One region of the Microbacterium sp. Bi128 genome, then DNA from elsewhere that is predicted to be linked to it. Evidence: riboswitches for the same ligand, from Rfam matches in the RefSeq annotation. Region 1 holds a riboswitch; each other region holds the start of a gene.

Region 1 (7,913 bases):
CATCTTCCCCGATCCAAGGCCGAAAACACATCTCGCGGCGTGTGTAACGTGGCAGCGTGAACGCACAGCGATCCGACGACGACGCGGTGATCGCGCGAGCCTGGCGCGGAGTGGGTCACTTGACCCTGAACCGTCCGCGCGCGATCAACGCCCTCGACCTCGGCATGATCCGCCGGCTGGCGGTCGCCCTCGACCGCTGGGAGCACGATTCCGACGTCGACCTCGTGCTTCTCGACGGCGCGGGGGATCGCGGCTTCTGCGCCGGAGGCGATGTCCGGGCGCTCTACGACTTCGTCGTGGCCGGGCAGGTCGACGAGGTGCACACGTTCTTCCGCGAGGAGTACGCCCTCAACCACCGCATCGCCACCTACCCCAAACCGATCGTCGCGATCGCCGACGGAGTGACGATGGGCGGCGGGATCGGGCTCGCGGGCCACGCCCGCATCCGCATCGTGACCGAGCGGTCCCGGCTGGCGATGCCCGAGACGCGCATCGGCTTCTCCCCCGACGTGGGCGGCTCCTGGCTGCTCGGACGCGCTCCCGGCCGTCTGGGCGAATACCTCGGCCTGACCGGCGCGACGATGGATGCCGCCGACGGGCTGTACGCCGGGTTCGCGGACCACCTCGTCCCCGTCGCGCACCTGTCCGCCCTGCACGAGGCACTGCAGTACCGCGCCGATCCGTCCAGCCCGACCGAGCTCGTGCTCCTGTTCGACGAGAGCCCCGAGCGATCGAACCTGGAGACCTGGCGTCCGTGGATCGACGACGCCTTCTCGGCCGACGACCTCGGCGGCATCCTGTACCGCCTGCGCCAGCGCTGGGAGCCCGAGGCCCACGCGACCGCCGATCTGCTCGAGTCCTCGGCGCCGACGGCGGTCGCGGTGACGCTCGAGGCCGTCCGCCGGGCGCGGACCCTGCCGTCCCTGCGCGCCGCTCTCGCGCAGGAGTACGGCCTCGTGATGTGGTTCGCCACGACGCAACCCGACCTCGCCGAGGGCATCCGGGCGCAGCTCGTCGACAAGGACCGCTCGCCGTCCTGGTCGCCGTCGGCTCACGCCGACCTGCCCGCGGGCCGCGTGGGCGAGGCCTTCGCTTTCGACCCCGATCCGGCTCTGTGGTGACCGTGCGATGAGCGGACGGGGGCAGCGGCGGTGGTCGATCGGGCGGTTGCTCGACGGGTTCTTCTTCGTCTTCGCGGGTCTCGCGGCCGTCTGGCTCGCCTACCTCAGCTTCACCCAGACCTTCACGTTGGGCTGGGGCGGCGTCGTCATGGCGGTGGTGTTCTGGGGCCTTCTCGCCTACCTCGTGCTCCCTCGGTTGCATCGCATCCTCACCGCGATCTACGTGCCCGACTACTTCATGGGCCGCACCCGCACGTCCGATGGGCTGCTCGGCGACCCGGTGAACCTCGCCTACCAGGGGGAGCGGGCACAGGTCGAGGCCGTGATGGCGGCGGCCGGGTGGATCCCGGCCGACCCCGTCGGTTTCGCGTCGTCGTGGCGCATCGTGGCATCCACCCTCACGCGACGCAGCTACCCGACCGCGCCGGTGAGCCCCCTGTTCCTCTTCGGCCGCATGCAGGATCTCGCCTACCAGCAGGAGGTCGCGGGGTCGCCGGCGCAGCGCCACCACGTGCGCTTGTGGCGGTGCCCGGACGGCTGGTTGCTGCCCGGCGGTCGCCGGGTCGACTGGCTGGCCGCGGGGACCTTCGACCGCGCCGTGGGCTTGTCGCTGTTCACCCTGCAAGTCACGCACCGCATCGACGCGGACACCGACATCGAGCGCGACCACATCGTCGACACCGTGCGGAATCTCCCGGGCGTGACGGTCGACGTCATCCGGGACTTCTCGACCGGCTACCACTCGCGCAACGGCGGCGGCGACAGCATTACCACCGACGGCGATCTGCCGATCCTCGACGTCCGGGGCATCGAGTCCCGCACGGGCGGAGAGCGGACGGATGCCGGACGGCGCGACGTCGAGGCGGAGGGACGGCCGTGAGGGAGAGGCATCCGGAGAAGAGGGCGGCATTCGAACCGCTCGCCGCGCCGGTCGCGCGCGACCCCGCGATGCGTCGGCCCGGCGCGACGGTCGCCGGGGGAGTGCTCGTGCTGCTCCGCGCACTTTCGGGGCTGCTGTGGGCGTTCACCGTCGCCTTCGATCTCCCGCCGTGGCTGCAGGTCCTCTCGGCGGCCGCCGGTGGCGACGCCGACGAGCCGACGGCGCTCACGCTGTCCGATTTCGACGTGGACGCCGGGCTGTTCCTCGGGATCATGGGCGCGGTCTTCCTGATCCAGACGGTGTTCGGCATCCTGCTGCTGCGGGGGAGCAACGTCGCGCGGGTCATCGGCATGCTGCTGTCGACGATCTCGATCGCCACGGCTTTCGTGGGCTGGTGGGAATTCGGGCAAGAGATCACGGTCGGCCCGACGCTGGTGACGCTGAGTCTCGACATCCTCGTGCTGCTGGCGCTGTCCAGCCGCGACGCGGCCGCGTACGCCCGCCGCAACGAGCGGCGGTGACGCCGGGTCCGGTCGCGGGCGACCGGTCTCATCCGCACAACTCCTGCGGAGCGGTCGCTGAGGCGCCGACGGCGCGGGCAGCCGGCAATTCTGCCGGAGTTGTGCAGTCGGCGGAGCGCGGCCGGGTGGAGGCCATGGGCGCACAACTCCTGCAGCATCCGTCCGTTGGCGCGGCGGCCGGGCGGACTGCCGGAAGCTGCAGGAGTTGTGCAGCAGTCAGGGACTCCCCGGTCGGATCCCGGGCCGTGCACAGACGGCGCCGACTAGCCTGGAGGATGCCGCGCCCGAGCGGCAGAACGGATGACGGACGTGTTCGACAGTCCCATGTCGCTCTCGGCATATCAGGTGCTCCGCGTCGAGGCCGAGATCGACGACGACGGCCTGCGTCGCGCCTACCGTGTGCGGCTGCGTGAGACCCACCCCGACACCGGCGGCGACGCCGAACTGTTCGTCCAGGTGCAGCGCGCGTGGGAGCTCGTCGGCACGCCCGAGGCCCGCGCGGCCTACGACCGCGGTCGCGGGCACGCCTCCGCCGAATGGGGCGGCGGGAGCACGGCATCCCCTCCTCCTCGTCCCGACACGCGTCCGCGTGCCCGCGCCTACGGGCAGCCCGGCGGATGGCGGCGCGAGCGGTACCTGTCGCTGATCCGCGAGTGGGTCGGACGCGGCGTCGACATCGCCGATCCCTACGACCCGGCGCTCGTGCGGTCGGCGCCGCCGGACATCCGGCACATCCTCGCCGACGCGCTCGCCGAGGAGGAGACCGCGCGGCTGGTCGCCGAGCTCGGCATGGGGTACACGGTGTGGCACGACGTGTTCGCCGACCGCGACGGCCTCGACCCGGAGCAGAAGGTCGACCACCTCGTGCTCGGACCGAGCGGTCTGTACGCGATGCTGAGCGAGGACTTCGGCGGTCCCGTCGGCGTGCGGCGCGGCGAGGTCACGGGCCCGAACGTCATCGGGTCGCCCGTGACGCAACTCGTCTCGCGTGCCCGCGTGATCGCCCGCGCGGCGGGCGTCGGGTTCAGCGGGGCGATGGTGATCCTCCCCGACGACGCGATCCTCGACGCCGTCACCGACCTCGGCAAGGTGCGCGGCACCCCGGTCGTCCTCGTCGCGCGCAGCGCGCTGACGACGCTGTTGCGTCGCGGCATCCCGGGGGCGCGCGAAGTCGGCGGGACGGAACTGTTCGACATCCGCACGCGGCTGCAGCAGCGTGTCCGCCACGTCTGAGCCGCGGACACCCCTGCCCGGCACCGGGCCGAACTCCTGTAATTCGGCCGGTTTTCCGCTGTTCGACGCGGCGAAGGGCGAGCACACGCCGGAACTCAGGAGTTCGGCACCGCGAAGGATGCAGCGCCGGCTCGGGGCGTTCGGCCTGCGCCGGTTTGCCAGACCTGCCTAGGGTGGGGGCATGAGTACCGACGAGACCCCGGATGCCGCGGCATCCGACGACATGAAGCGAAAGTTCAAGGAAGCCCTGGCGAAGAAGAACGGGCAGCAGCGGTCGGGTCAGGCGCACCTGGACGGTCACTCGGCCGTTCAGGGCACGCACGGAGCCGTCACCAAGCGGGAGTTCCGCCGCAAGAGCGGCTGATCCACCGGGTCCGAACTCCTGAGAATCGCGTCGGTCGAGGTCCCCTCGAGCGAGCCGGGGAGGCCCCGCCGCGAAAACTCAGGAGTTCGGCACGCCGCTGCCTCACCCCCGCAGCGGCGCCTCGAAGAACGCCAGCTCCAGCCGCATCGACCGGGCGTACGCCGCGGACATGGCGGCGCGGACGGACGGGGATGCCGATCGGGCGGCGGCATCCGCGATCCGGGACGCCTCGGCTGACGACGCGGCGAACACCTCGTCGCCGTAGGCCGTGAGCCAGTCGGCGTAGGCGTGGTCGGGGTCGAACGTGCCGCGCCAGCGGGCGCCGATGTCGGTGTACAGCACGAAGCACGGCAGCACCGCCGCGACCAGCACCGCGTACGACCCGGCCGCCGACACGGCGTGCAGGTGGTCGGTGTAAGCGACGGTGTCGGGTGCGGGCTCGAGGCCGGTGGCATCCACGTGCGACTCGTGCAGCGCCGCCTCTTCGGCCAGGCACGAGACCGACGCCGCGGCCCAGAACCGCTGCTCCTCGGCGGTCGGGGCCAGCGCCGCGGCGCGCGCCAGCACCCGGGCGTACTCGCGCAGGTACAGGAGGTCCTGGCCGAGGTACCAGGTGAAGGCCGCGCGATCGAGGTCTCCGGATGCCAGTCCCCGCACGAACGCGCACCGATCGACGTCGGCGCGCACCGCCGCCGTGGCCGCCCACCGCTCGGCGCTCCAGGAGGCGCCCAGGTCGAGGTGCGGCCGCAGCTCGTGGAAGTGGTCGATCGGACCGTTTCCGTGACCGACGTGGAGGGCCTCGGCGTTGTCGAGCGCCCCGGTGAGCCACTGTTTCGCTCGGGTGAGCGCCGCGGGCCAGTCGAGGCCGTGCCCGGCGAGGGTCGCGAGCGCCGACGACAGCGAGCAGCCCGTGCCGTGCGTGTGGCGGGTCGCGACGCGGCGGCCGGGGACGAGGTGCACGCCCGTGGCATCGACGACGGCGTCGGGGCTGTCGGGTCCGGCGAGGTGGCCGCCCTTCAGTAGCACGGCGGTGCCGGCGCGGGCGGCGAGCGACCGGGCCTGCGCGACGGCGGTGTCCCAGTCGCCGGCGACCGGCTCCCCGACGAGCACCGCGAGCTCGGGAAGGTTCGGCGTCACGAGGTCGGCGCGGTGACAGAGCGTGCGCACCGCGACTTCGGCATCCGGGTCGAGCAGACGGTCGCCGCTCGTGGCGACCATGACCGGGTCGAGCACGACGAGCGGTGGCCGCACGGCCCCCAGCCACGCGGATACGACCGCGACGACCTCGGCCGACCCCAGCATCCCGATCTTGACCGCGTCGATCTCGACGTCGTCGCTCACCGCGCGCAGCTGCGCGTCGAGGAACGCCACGGGCGGCACGTGCACCTCGCGCACCCCGCGCGTGTTCTGCGCGACGAGCGCGGTGACCACGGCCATGCCGTACCCGCCGAGCGCGGCGATCGACTTCAGATCCGCCTGGATGCCGGCACCCCCGGTGGGGTCGGTCCCGGCGATGCTCAGCACACGGGGGATCATGCCCACGCCTCGCGCAGTGCCCGCGTCGCCGCCGCGGGATCCGCGGCACCGCTCACGGCCGAGACCACCGCGACGCCCGCGGCACCGGCCCTCCGAAGAGCGGCGACATCGCCCACCTCGATCCCGCCGATCGCGATGCAGGGCAGGGGAGCGGATGCCACGAGCCCGGCGAAACCGTCGATCCCGAGGGGCTGCGGGTGGTCGTGCTTCGTGGCGGTCGCGCGGATGACCCCGACGCCGAGGTAGTCGACGGTTCCCGGGCGGAGGGCGGCGGCCGCGGCGAAGTGCTCCCGGGTGTTCGCGGTCCAGCCGATCAGCGCGTCCGGCCCGAGCAGGCGGCGCGCGGCGACGACGGGCAGGTCGCTCTGCCCCAGGTGCGCCCCGTCGACACGGGCGCCCGCGTCGCGGGCGGCGAGGACGACGTCCACCCGGTCGTCGACGACGAACGTGGCGCGGCCGGCGATGACGTCGGCGAGGGCGAGTACCCGGTCGAACAGATCGCGTCCGCTCCCGGTCTTGTCGCGGAACTGGATCACGCTCGCCCCCGAGCCCGCGGCGGCATCGACGATCTCGGCGACGCGGGCGAACGGCATCCGGTGATCGGTGACCAGGTGGAGGGGGAGGTCGACCGCGCTCACGCCGCGACCCGCCCGTCCAGGTCGGCGGGGTCGATCGCCGCCAGGGCGTCGAGGAACGCCACTGCGAACGAGCCCGGCCCGGCCGCGACCGCGGCGGCCCGTTCGGAGGCCACCGCCCAGATCGCGCTCGCGGTCACCGCGGCGTCGAACGGCGCGGCACCGGGAAGCAGCGCGGCCATCGCCGCGCCGAGGGCGCACCCGCCGCCGGTGACACGGGTCAGCAGGTCGCTCCCGCCGGGCACGCGCGCCGTGCGGTCGGCATCCACGATCAGGTCGACCGCGCCCGAGACCGCGACCGTGCCGCCGGTGCGGACCGCGAGGGCGCGGGCGGCATCGAGAGCGGCGTCGGGGGTGTCGGTCGAGTCGACGCCGCGGCCGCCGGCCCCGGCGCCGGCCAAGGCGAGGATCTCGGACGCGTTGCCGCGGACGATCGCCGGCCCGGCCTCGAGGAGCTCGTGCGCGAGCGCGGTGCGCACCGGCAGCGCACCGACGGCGACGGGGTCGAGCACCCACGGAGTGCCGACGGCGACGGCCTCGCGCGCGGCCTCGCGCTGCTCGGCGGTCGGGGTGCCCAGGTTCACCAGGACGCCCCCGGCGACACCGGCGAACATCCCGGCCTCCCCGGGGATGTCGCACATCGCGGGCGAGGCACCGAGGGCGAGGAGCGCGTTGGCGGTGAAGTTCGTCACCACCGCGTTGGTGATGCACTGCACGAGCGGCGGGGCGTTCCGCAGCGCGGACAGGGCCTCGGCGGCGGTGGATGGAGACGACGACGTGCGAACGACCATTCGCGACATCCCTTCGCTAGTACGAACTAGATCAGGTTCGACGGGTGTGTTCTCAGCCCCGAAGGGCACCCCGTGTCACTGCGGGCGACGTTAGCACGGTGCATCGCCCGACCGCGGCGCGAGGCCTCAGAAGGGTGCCGCGGGTTCATCCGGGTCGGGCGGAGGTGGATCGTCGGGGACGAAGCGCACGGCGGGAGAGTACGGGAGCGGCTCGTCGGTGTAGGTGCGACCGGTCGGGCTGGTCCAGCGGAGGACCCCACCGGGCAGTTGGGTCACGCTCCATCGGGTGAACTGCTTCTGCGTGTGGTGCCGCTGGCACAGGTGGGCGAGGTTCGTGACGTCGGTCGCGCCGCCGAGCGCGTAGTCGTGGGTGTGGTCCACCTCGGCACGGTTCGCGGGAACGGTGCAACCGGGCCACCGGCAGTGGCGGTCTCGAGCGCGGAGGTACCTGTCGATCGCGGTGCCGCGGTGATAGGTGTCGGTGTGCAGTACCGCGCCGGTGACGGGGTGGGTGACGACCCGATCCCAGGGGAGCGTGGTCGATTCGGCGAGAGCGCGTGCGGTGCCTGCGTCGAGGGGGCCGTGCCCCACGAGTTCGGCGGGATCGGCATTCTCACGCCCGGGGGCGAGCATCGTCAGGGCGGGGACGACCACTTGAACCCGGGCGCGGATGCTGCCGAGGATGCCGGGCCCGTCGTCGGTACGGGTGGGATCGGCGTCGGGGGCCGAGGTGAGCAGGAGGTCGGCGAGGATGTCGGCGCGAAGCTGCGCGGTGGTCCGATCATCCGAGTTCGACTCGGACGTCTCGTCTCGTGCGTCGATGACCGCGTGG
Region 2 (4,787 bases), on a different contig from region 1:
AGACGGTTCCGATCCTGGCGATCAGCTGCTGGGCCTTCCACCGGTAGGGATCGGGTCCGGCGCCGTCGCGTACGCGGCCACTGGAGCGACCGCTGGAGTGACCGGTGGCCGGGCTGCTCAGCTCCGCCGTGGCCGAGACTGTTCCCGCGACGGGCCGCAGGAGACCGGCCAGCGTCAGCGCCAGGGTGGACTTCCCTGTGCCGTTCTGTCCGGTGATGGTCAGCGCCTCGCCGGCGCGGACCCGGACCGAGACCCCGGACTGGACCGGACGCGGCGCGATGGTGCGGAAGCCGTCGCGCAGCCCGGCCCGCCGCGGCCGTTCGCGGGACACCGCGAGCGCGTCGGCCGCGAGCAGAGTCTGTCCCGCGCCCCGCGCCGGTGTCCGCATCCGCGTCGCCGGGACGTAGCCCGGCACCCAGACGCCCGCACCGATGAGCATGTCCCGCGCCTCGGCCAGGACCCGGTCCGGCGGTCCGTCAATCAAGACCGCGGAGTCCGTGGCGGCCCCTGGCTGCAGCACCACGATCCTGTCCACCAGGTCTTTCCAGACCCCCACCCGGTGCTCCACGACCACCAGCGTGGCGCCTGTCTTGTCCAGGCAGCGGCCCACAGCGTCGCGGACCTCCAGGACGCCCGCGGGGTCGAGGTTGGCGGTCGGCTCGTCGAGCAGCAGCAGCCCTGGCCGCATCGCGAGGATCCCGGCGAGCGCGAGCCGTTGCTTTTGGCCGCCGGAGAGGGCCGCCGTCGGGTGGTCCAGCGGCAGCTGTCCCAGCCCGACGTCGTCGAGGGCCTCGTGCACCCGCGGCCAGATCTCCGCCGCCGGGACGGCGAGGTTCTCCGCCCCGAAGGCGACGTCGTCGCCGAGGCGGGAGAGCACCACCTGCGTTTCCGGGTCCTGCTGCACCAGCCCGGCGCGGCCGCGCTGCGCCCGTGGCGCGGCACCGTCGATCAGGAGGCTGCCGGTCTCGTCTGCATCTTCGGCGTCGCCGGAGTCGCCGGAGTCCCCGGAGTCGCCGGCCGCGCCGTCGCCCAGAACGCCGGCCAGGGCGTGGAGCAGCGTCGACTTGCCGGCGCCGGAGGGCCCCAGCAGGAGCACGCGCTCCCCCGGCTGGATGTCCAGGTCAAGGCCGCTGACGGCGGGCCTGGTTCGTCCGGCATGCCGCCAGCCCCAGCCGCGGGCCGTGACGGCGGCCGGCCGGACGCCCGGTGAAGATCTCATGATTCTCTGCAGGATTCAGCGACGGGGCTCAGGAGAAGACGGGCTCCGTGGCGGCCTTGCGGGAGGCAAAGGAGCCCAGCACTCCGGTTTTCGCCAGGCCGCGGGTGGCGAGCCAGGCCAGTCCGCCGGCAATCACTGCGCCGGAGATCGTGGTGAAGACGATGTAGGCGAGCTTGTCGCCGGCTTCGTAGGCGATGTTCCAGCCCCACGGCAGGAAGGAATCGTTCAGGCCGCAGAAGAGGCCCGCGCCGGCGCCGGCCAGCACGGAGACGGGCAGGTTGAACTTCTTGTAGAGGAAGGCCGCGAAGACCAGTTCGGCGCCGAGGCCCTGCAGGATGCCGGAGATCAGCACCGTGGTGCCGTACTGCGAACCCATGATGAGCTCGCCGGTGGCCGCGACGGTTTCGCAGAAGAGCGCGGCGCCCGGCTTGCGGATGATGAGCATGCCCAGCACTGCCGGGATCATCCAGCCGCCGGCGTAGAGTCCGCTCAACGGCGGGTAGACCGCGTTGACCGGAGTCGAGATCAGGTTCGCGCCCTGGGACCAGGCCCAGAAAATGACGCCGCCGGCAACGGCGATCAACGCGGCCACCACAATGTCCACCACGCGCCAGCTGTAGTTGCGCCGGGCGGATGAACGGCTGGCGGAACCATGCTGTGCTGAAATATCTGTCATGTCGTCCTCCTGAGGAACAGGAGGGGAGGGTGCGCCGGCCGGTCTCGGCTTCCGCCGCCCTCCGCGCATCCTGAGAACTCGACTCCCTTGCGCCGGTACTAACCGGATCAGGTTCGAGGGTCTGCGGCTGTCCGCACTCTCAGCGCCCACCAAAGGTTTCCCCGGATTGTTCCGGCGATGCCCGACGGCGGCGCTCCCCTGTCGTAATTATTTTCGCCCTTGTGGGCTGGCTCAGTTTACACCCGGACGGCCGGGATTTCAGTGGTGTGCCGTCACAATCGTGGACCGGACGGCGGCAGTCCCGGCGGCCCGGAAAACCCTCTTGGTAGAGTCGTCGTGCCGGACCCCCGGACCCGCCAGCGGGCGGCCTCGTCACCCACCGGAAAGCTGGAATATTTTGTCGCACACACCGGTCACCCAAGATCCCTCCGGGGAATACGATCCCGACTCCAATGAGCCGCAGCCGCGGGGTTCCCTGGCGGCGCTCATTGGCCGCGTGCTGGCCGAGATAGAGGCGCTCCAGTTCGCGTCGTTCAGCAAGGATGACGCCCTGGACCTCGGGCTCCTCCTTGTCGAGCTGGGCAGGCAACGCTCGCTGCCCATCGCCGTCGACATCACCAAAGGCGAGCAGGTGCTCTTCCACGCCGCGCTGGACGGCGCCACACCGGACAATGAGCGCTGGATCAACGCCAAAAAGCGCGCCGCCATGCGGTACGAGGTCCCGTCCCTGCTGGTGGGCCTCCGGGCCCGCGCTGCCGGCGGAAGGATCGAGGACAACGCCTGGTGGGATCAGTCGGAGTTCGCCGCCCACGGCGGGGCGTTTCCCATTTACGTGCGCGGCACGGGCGCCGTCGCCGTCGTCACCGTCTCCGGCCTGCCCCAGAAGGCGGATCACGAACTCGTGGTCGAGGCCCTGCGGATGGTCCTCACCCCGGAACGCTAGGCTAGGGGAAAACCGTTCCCGTCCCAAGGAGACCGAAGAATGAACATCCTCATCAAGCTGCTCGGCACCGGCGTCAGCCTCCTGGCCGGCTTTGCCGGCACCAAGCTGGTGGACACCATGTGGGAAAAGTCCACGGGCAACAAGCCGCCCAAGGGCCAGGAGGACGACGTTCCCACCACCCTGCGCTCGGCCCTGACGTTCGCCCTGATCTCCGCCTCGGTCAGCGCCATCATCCAGGTGCTCGCCAACCGCGGCACCCAGCGCGCGATCACCCGCTTCGCCAAGACCCAGGACGTCGTCTGACCTGACGCGACTGGCCGCGGCGCCCGCCGCGGCAGTCGAAGGCCCCGGCCGCGTCCGCCGACGTGCCGGCCGGGCCGGACGGGGGCTCAGCGGTCGTCGTCGTCCGCTCCGTGCGTGGCCGCCTGCTGGGCGGCCTTCTGGACTACCACCTCGAGCTCGTCGGAGCTCAGCAGCTCCGGGTGCAGGTGCTTGGTCCGGTAGCCGGCCCGACCCACCATGTGAGCGGACACGGGGACGGTGAGCAGCTGGAAGAGCCAGGCCACCAGCAGGACGGGCCACACCGACCAGGTGCGCATCTGCAGGCCGAGGGCCGCCAGCAGCAGGAACAGGCCGAGGACCTGCGGTTTGGTGGCCGCGTGCATCCTGCTCATGAGGTCCGGGAATCGCAGCAGCCCGATGGCGGCCGCGAGGGACATCAGGGCTCCGGTCACCATGAACACGGCGGAGACGGCGTCGATCACTGTGTCAGGATTCACGGACGCCCTCCCGCCTGTCGGCCACGAACCGGGCCACGGTGACCGAGCCGACGAATCCGATCAGGGAAATCGCAACGAGCAGCATCAGGTTGTTCAGGTGCCGGTTGGCGGCCATGTCGATGCACAGGGCCGCGCCGAAGATGGCCAGCAGCACGTCGGCGGCCAGAACCCGGTCCAGCAGCGAGGGCCCCCGCGCGATCCGGACGATCGCCCCCGCGGCGGCCAGGGACAGTACGACGGCGGTCACCGTCAGGACGGTCTGCATCATGCGGCGGTCTCCTGTGTCAGGGCGGAAAGTTCGGCTTTGGTCCCCATGATCCGGATCAGCCCGGCCTCGGTGTCCCGGACCTCTTTGCGCAGCTTGGCCGCGTCCTCGGCATTGCGGACGTTGATGCCGTGGATGTAGAGGGACCCGGGAATCAGCGAGATCACGTGCCCGGTGGCCGTGACCAGGAGGTCCGAATGGCTTCGGAGCGGCACGGCTACGACTGCGCTGACCACGTTGGGGCCGCGGACCACGGCCAGGTACAGGACCTGGAAGCTTGCCGCGACGACTTTTCCGAGGAAGATGAGGGCGAACGGCACGGCGCGGAGCACGTTGAAGCGGCCGCCGAGTTCCACCGGGGGCAGATAGAAAATGCGCGCCACGAGCACCGCGATGAGGGCGCCGAAGAGGAGATTGCCCGGGCTGAAGTTCTGCCAGAGCGCGCCCCAGACAAAGACGAGCCAGACCAGCAGCGGCAGTTCCTGGCGCAGCGAGATCCTTTTCCGGTTCATTTTCCGCCGCCCTCCCGGACCTGCACCGGGTGGAGCGACGGGGGCACCGGCGGCACGGGCGCGTCCGGGCCGAGCACGGCCTGGATGTAGGAGGTCCGGTCCAGCATCTCCTGGGCGGACTGGTCGGCCACCCTGAACAGCGGCCCGGCAAAGACCGTCAGGGCCACGCCAAAGACCACCAGGCCCAGGGTGGAGCCCACCATGGTGCGGGGCAGCAGGGTCACATTCGTCTTGCCGGCCCGGTCACCCGTGGCGGAGTCGGCCGGCGCTGCCAGGAGCACCGGATCGGGGTGTTCGGCGTCCCCGGGCTTGCGCCAGAACGCCCGGTTCCAGACCCTCGCGATCGCCAGCAGGGTCAGCAGGCTCGTCAGCACGCCGCCGATCACCAGGGCG
Region 3 (4,787 bases), on a different contig from region 1:
GTCGACGGCGTATTTCTCCAGCTCGGCCTCGATGATGGCGAGGTCGGAGAGCGGATCGCGGTCCGATTCGAGCGTGCCGCAGTCCAGCACGTGCACTAGGGCGGCGCACCGCTCGACGTGGCGTAGGAAGTGGTGGCCGAGACCCTTGCCCTCGCTCGCGCCCTCGATCAGGCCGGGGACGTCGGCAATGGTGAAGCGGACTTCACCGGCCTGGACGACGCCGAGGTTGGGGATGAGGGTGGTAAAGGGATAGTCCGCGATCTTGGGCCGGGCGGCGGACATGGCGGCGATCAGGCTGGACTTGCCGGCGGAGGGGAAGCCGACGAGGGCGATGTCGGCGATGGACTTCAGTTCCAGGACGACGTCGCTGGATTCGCCTTCGATGCCGAGCAGCGCGAAGCCGGGCGCGCGGCGCTTCTGGGAGGACAGCGAGGCGTTGCCGAGGCCGCCAATGCCGCCGGCGGCGGCGATGTATTCGTCGCCTTCGGCCACGAGGTCGGCGATGACTTCGCCGGACTTGGACTTCACTACGGTGCCGACCGGCACCGGAAGGATCAGGGTTTCGCCGTTTTTACCGCCGCGCCAGTCACCCATGCCGGGGCCGCCGTTGGTGGCGTGCCGGTGGGGCGCGTGGTGGTAGTCGAGCAGGGTGGTGGTCTGGGGGTCAACGCGCAGGATGACGTCGCCGCCGTTGCCGCCGTTGCCGCCGTCGGGACCGCCGAGGGGCTTGAACTTCTCGCGGTGGACGGAGACACAGCCGTGGCCGCCGGTACCGCCGGATACGTGCAGTACTACCCGGTCTACAAAGCTCGCCACGTGGATCTCCTCAGTGCTGTTCCCCGGACCCCCAAAGGCGCCCAAGATGATTGTAATGCGGTTAAAACACCGGTGGAGCGGACCTAATGGCCCGCCCCACCGATTTAGAACTTATTGTTACTCTGCAGCTGCAGCAGCCACGATGTTCACAACGCGGCGACCACGGCGGGTGCCGAACTCGACAGCACCGGGGGTCAGGGCGAACAGGGTGTCGTCCCCGCCGCGGCCTACGCCGGCGCCCGGGTGGAAGTGGGTGCCGCGCTGGCGGACGATGATCTCGCCTGCGGAAACTACCTGGCCACCGAAGCGCTTGACGCCGAGGTACTGGGCGTTGGAGTCACGACCGTTGCGAGTGGAACTCGCGCCTTTTTTATGTGCCATTTGAAATGCCTGCCTTCAAAAATTCTGGGGAATCTGCTGGAACCTGAACAGTAACGAAGAGTTACTTGATACCGGTGATCTTGACCTTGGTCAGTTCCTGACGGTGGCCCTGACGCTTCTTGTAACCGGTCTTGTTCTTGAACTTCTGGATGACGATCTTCGGACCACGGAGGTCTTCGAGGATCTCAGCCGTAACCGTTACCTTGGCCAGGTCCGCAGCAGCAGACGTGACTTTGTCACCGTCCACCAGGAGCAGTGCGGGCAACTCAAAGGTGCTGCCGGCTCCACCGGGGACGCGGTTCAGGGTAACGAAGTCTCCAACGGAAACCTTCTCTTGGCGGCCGCCTGCGCGGACAATCGCGTACACCACTGGGGAACTCACTTCTCTCGACGTTTATTACTAGATTTGCGTGCGGAACCAGGGGCCAAATTGTTTGGACCGGCTCACGCTGTGCCTCAACGCCGGTGGATTCCCCGGGGGAACCCATGAGCTATCCCCGGAACAAATCCATTTGGAATTCCAAGCGGACCGTTCTCAGGGTCATAACCCAAGTGTTGGCGTAAGCACCGAAGATCTAGAATACGCTAATTTTGCCTTCGGCCGCAAATGAGGCTGGTTCCGGCGGGTAGTCCGTGATAGGCGCCACAACATCTTGATGCAAAGTCCCTGCCAATGTTCTTGGCCGGGATCTTGACCATCTTGAGCTGTGTTGCCGCAACGACTTCCGGAACCGCGCCCCACCATCGTACCGGTAGTCCGGACCAGCTCGCGTCAGGCGTACAGCCGCGGCGCGTCGAAGAAGTCCACTTCGTAGCGCGAAGACTGCCGGAAAGCCAGGGCCATGGCCTGCCGCTCGCTCTCCGATGCCCGCCCGGCCGCCGTGTCCGTGTACGCGATGGCCTGCCGGGTCGCGGCGGCGAAGTCCTCGTCGGCGTAGGTCCGCAGCCAGCCGGCGTAGGGGTGCTCCCCGGGGGCGCCACCGGCCAGGAACTCCCGGTGCAGCGTGGAACCGACCTCGGCGTAGAGCCAGAAGCAGGGCAGCGCCGCCGCCACGAGGACGCCATAGCTGCCGGAGACCGAGGCGGCCAGCAGGTGGTCCACATACGCTTTCGTGACCGGGCCCAGGGTGGAGGCCGTGGGGCGGGTGCTGAGCCAGGAACGGTGCAGCTCGGATTCGACTTCCAGGCAGGTCTGCGCCGAACGGGCCCAGAACAGCTGCTCGGCCTCGGTGGGGGCAATCGCCGCGGCCCGGGCCAGGACCCGCGAGTAGCCGTTGAGGTAGATGGCGTCCTGGGCGAGGTAGTACGCGAACTCGTGCTCGGGCAAGGTGCCGTCGGCCAGCCCGCGGACGAAGTCCAGGGCGTAGATCGCCTCAAGATCGCCCGCGGCTCCTGCGCGCAGGGCTGCGGCGAACTCCCCCGCCGCCGGACCCTGCCTGCCCTGGAGGTGCTGCAGGTGGTGGAAGTGGTGGACCGGGCCGTTGCCGGAGCCGACGTCCAGGGCCGAGGCTTCGCGGAGCGCGCCCAGCAGCCACGGCTTGACTTCGCGCAGCGTCGCTTCCCAGTCCCCCACCCGGGCCTGCACGGTGGCCATGGCCGAGGACAGGGAGCATCCGGTGCCGTGGCTGTTGCGCGTCGCGATCCGCTCCCCCGGCACCACCACCGTTTCCTGGCCGAGCAGGCCGCCGGTGTTGACCAGGGCATCCGGGCAGCCGGTGCCGGCGCCGTGGCCGTCGACGTCGTGGGCATCGGCGTCGTGGGCATGCCCGTCCCCCGGCCCGGCGCCCTGGAGGTGTCCGCCCTTAACCAGGACGGTGGTGCCGGTCAGGGCGGCCAGCCGCTTGCCCTGCGCCAGGGCCTCGGACCACTCGGCAGCGACGGGTTCCTTGAGCAGGATGGCGAGTTCGGCGAGGTTGGGCGTGATGAGGTCCGCCAGCGGCAGGAGGGCCTGCAGGGCGGCCTCGGCCGATTCCTGCAGGAGCCGGTCACCGCTGGTGGCGACCATCACCGGGTCCAGGACCACGACGGCGGGGCGCACCTTTTCCAGCCAGCCGCGGACGGCGTCGATCACGGCGGCGTCACCGAGCATGCCGATCTTGACGGCGTCGATGCCGATGTCGTCGCTGATGGCGTCCAGCTGCGCCGTGAGGAACGCCGCCGGGGGGACGTGGACGGCGCGCACGCCCTGCGTGTTCTGCGCTGTCAGGGCGGTGATGGCGGCCATGCCGTAGCCGCCGTTCGCCGCGATGCTCTTCAGGTCGGCCTGGATTCCGGCCCCGCCGGAGGGATCGGAGCCGGCGATGGCCAGCACGCGGGGAATGCGCGGCGGGGCCGGCAGAGACTCGTTGTGCAGAAAATTGGGCGGGAGGAACTCGGACGGATTCGATCTCGCGGACAAGGAAGACATCCCTTCGCCGGTGCTAACCGGACAGGTTCAACGGGTCTGGATCTCAGCCGGCCCGGTGCCCGGCACCCCGTGTCAGTGTTCCAGCCTAGCCCTTGCCACCCGGAGGACCCGTTAACGCACGAGCGGGCCCGGGCCCGGGCGGACGTATGTTACGTCTGCCCTGACCCGGACCCGCAGCCCGACCAGTCGAAATAATGACCGGACGGGGACGTGGTCAGTCGCGGAGGACTACAGCTCCGACGCCGGCACGCCGACGCCGAGGATGATCGGCTCGTTGCCGGCCGGGATGGACGCAGGCCCGGCCGCGGCGGGAGCCTTGGCCTCGTGGACCGATCCGGCCGTGGCCGGCCGGGTTGCCTCGCGGTGCTCCACGGAGGTTTCGTTGGCTGCGCCCTGGGCGCGGCTGGCACTCCGGTTGCGGCGCCCGCGGCGGCCGCGCAGCGTCGTGGTGTCAGCTGTGCGTGACGCCGGCGCCTCCGTAGCGCGGACGGCCGACGGCGCCTCGGGCGCCGTGGCTTCCGGTGCGGCAACAGCTGCTGCCTGACCGGCCGCCAGGCCGGCGGCCTGATCCGGCTTGCCGGCCTCGGCTTCGCCCAGGTTTGCGAAGGCCTCGGTCAGCAGGTCCAGGGTCAGGGCCGGTGACGGCGCGTCCTCCGCGTGCTCGACGAAGGGTAGGGCCACCTGCTCGCCGCCAAACGTCAGCACCGTTGCGGGGCGGCCGGCTGCCTCGTCGGCGGCTGCGAGCTGCGTGACGGCGTCGACGGCGGCCTGGCGGGCCCCGGCGTCGCTGGCTGCGGCTGCCTCCCCGTCGTGCAGGTGCGCGGCGTGCGCTGCGGCAGCGATGTTGGCCAGCGCGGCACGGGTGGCCTCGGCCTTGGCGTGGCGTTCGGCCTCAGTGGGCTCGGCGTGGACGGGCGCGGGTGCGGCCGGCGCGGTCTCTCCGCCCTGGCCTCCGCGACCGCGGCGACGGCTCTTGCGTTCCGGGCGGGCAGCAGGCTGCGCCTCGGTGCGCGGCACATAGTGCTCCGCGGCGACCGTGTTGGCGCGGCGGTGCTCCACCGGCTCGTCGTGGGTGACGATGCCGCGGCCCGCACATGTTTCGCACTGTTCGCCGAAGACTTCCAGCAGCCCCGTGCCCATCCGCTTGCGGGTCATCTGCACGCGTCCCAGCGATGGCACCTCG

The links. Region 1 has a riboswitch for thiamine pyrophosphate ahead of thiM (hydroxyethylthiazole kinase). Riboswitches for the same ligand answer to the same signal wherever they lie in the genome.
Region 2: another riboswitch for thiamine pyrophosphate. It lies ahead of LQV45_RS16400 (ECF transporter S component); the one in region 1 lies ahead of thiM (hydroxyethylthiazole kinase).
Region 3: another riboswitch for thiamine pyrophosphate. It lies ahead of LQV45_RS16965 (bifunctional hydroxymethylpyrimidine kinase/phosphomethylpyrimidine kinase); the one in region 1 lies ahead of thiM (hydroxyethylthiazole kinase).

The regions. Positions count from the first base shown of each region.
Region 1 is NZ_CAKKMM010000111.1:2,125-10,037, reverse strand. It holds gene LQV45_RS10425 (enoyl-CoA hydratase/isomerase family protein) at 57-1,121, shown strand; gene LQV45_RS10420 (LssY C-terminal domain-containing protein) at 1,129-2,001, shown strand; gene LQV45_RS10415 (hypothetical protein) at 1,998-2,522, shown strand; gene LQV45_RS10410 (DnaJ domain-containing protein) at 2,832-3,755, shown strand; gene LQV45_RS10405 (DUF5302 domain-containing protein) at 3,937-4,119, shown strand; gene thiD (bifunctional hydroxymethylpyrimidine kinase/phosphomethylpyrimidine kinase) at 4,222-5,655, opposite strand; gene thiE (thiamine phosphate synthase) at 5,652-6,293, opposite strand; gene thiM (hydroxyethylthiazole kinase) at 6,290-7,081, opposite strand; TPP riboswitch at 7,073-7,164, opposite strand; gene LQV45_RS10385 (HNH endonuclease signature motif containing protein) at 7,208-7,913, opposite strand, start outside.
Region 2 is NZ_CAKKMM010000257.1:313-5,099, reverse strand. It holds gene LQV45_RS16405 (ABC transporter ATP-binding protein) at 1-1,219, opposite strand, end outside; gene LQV45_RS16400 (ECF transporter S component) at 1,248-1,895, opposite strand; TPP riboswitch at 1,962-2,105, opposite strand; gene LQV45_RS16395 (heme-degrading domain-containing protein) at 2,293-2,838, shown strand; gene LQV45_RS16390 (DUF4235 domain-containing protein) at 2,878-3,141, shown strand; gene mnhG (monovalent cation/H(+) antiporter subunit G) at 3,228-3,575, opposite strand; gene LQV45_RS16380 (monovalent cation/H+ antiporter complex subunit F) at 3,607-3,885, opposite strand; gene LQV45_RS16375 (Na+/H+ antiporter subunit E) at 3,882-4,394, opposite strand; partial or broken gene LQV45_RS16370 (proton-conducting transporter membrane subunit) at 4,391-4,787, opposite strand, start outside.
Region 3 is NZ_CAKKMM010000278.1:10-4,796, reverse strand. It holds partial or broken gene obgE (GTPase ObgE) at 1-816, opposite strand, end outside; gene rpmA (50S ribosomal protein L27) at 934-1,197, opposite strand; gene rplU (50S ribosomal protein L21) at 1,259-1,567, opposite strand; gene LQV45_RS16965 (bifunctional hydroxymethylpyrimidine kinase/phosphomethylpyrimidine kinase) at 1,970-3,517, opposite strand; TPP riboswitch at 3,587-3,684, opposite strand; partial or broken gene LQV45_RS16960 (ribonuclease E/G) at 3,833-4,787, opposite strand, start outside.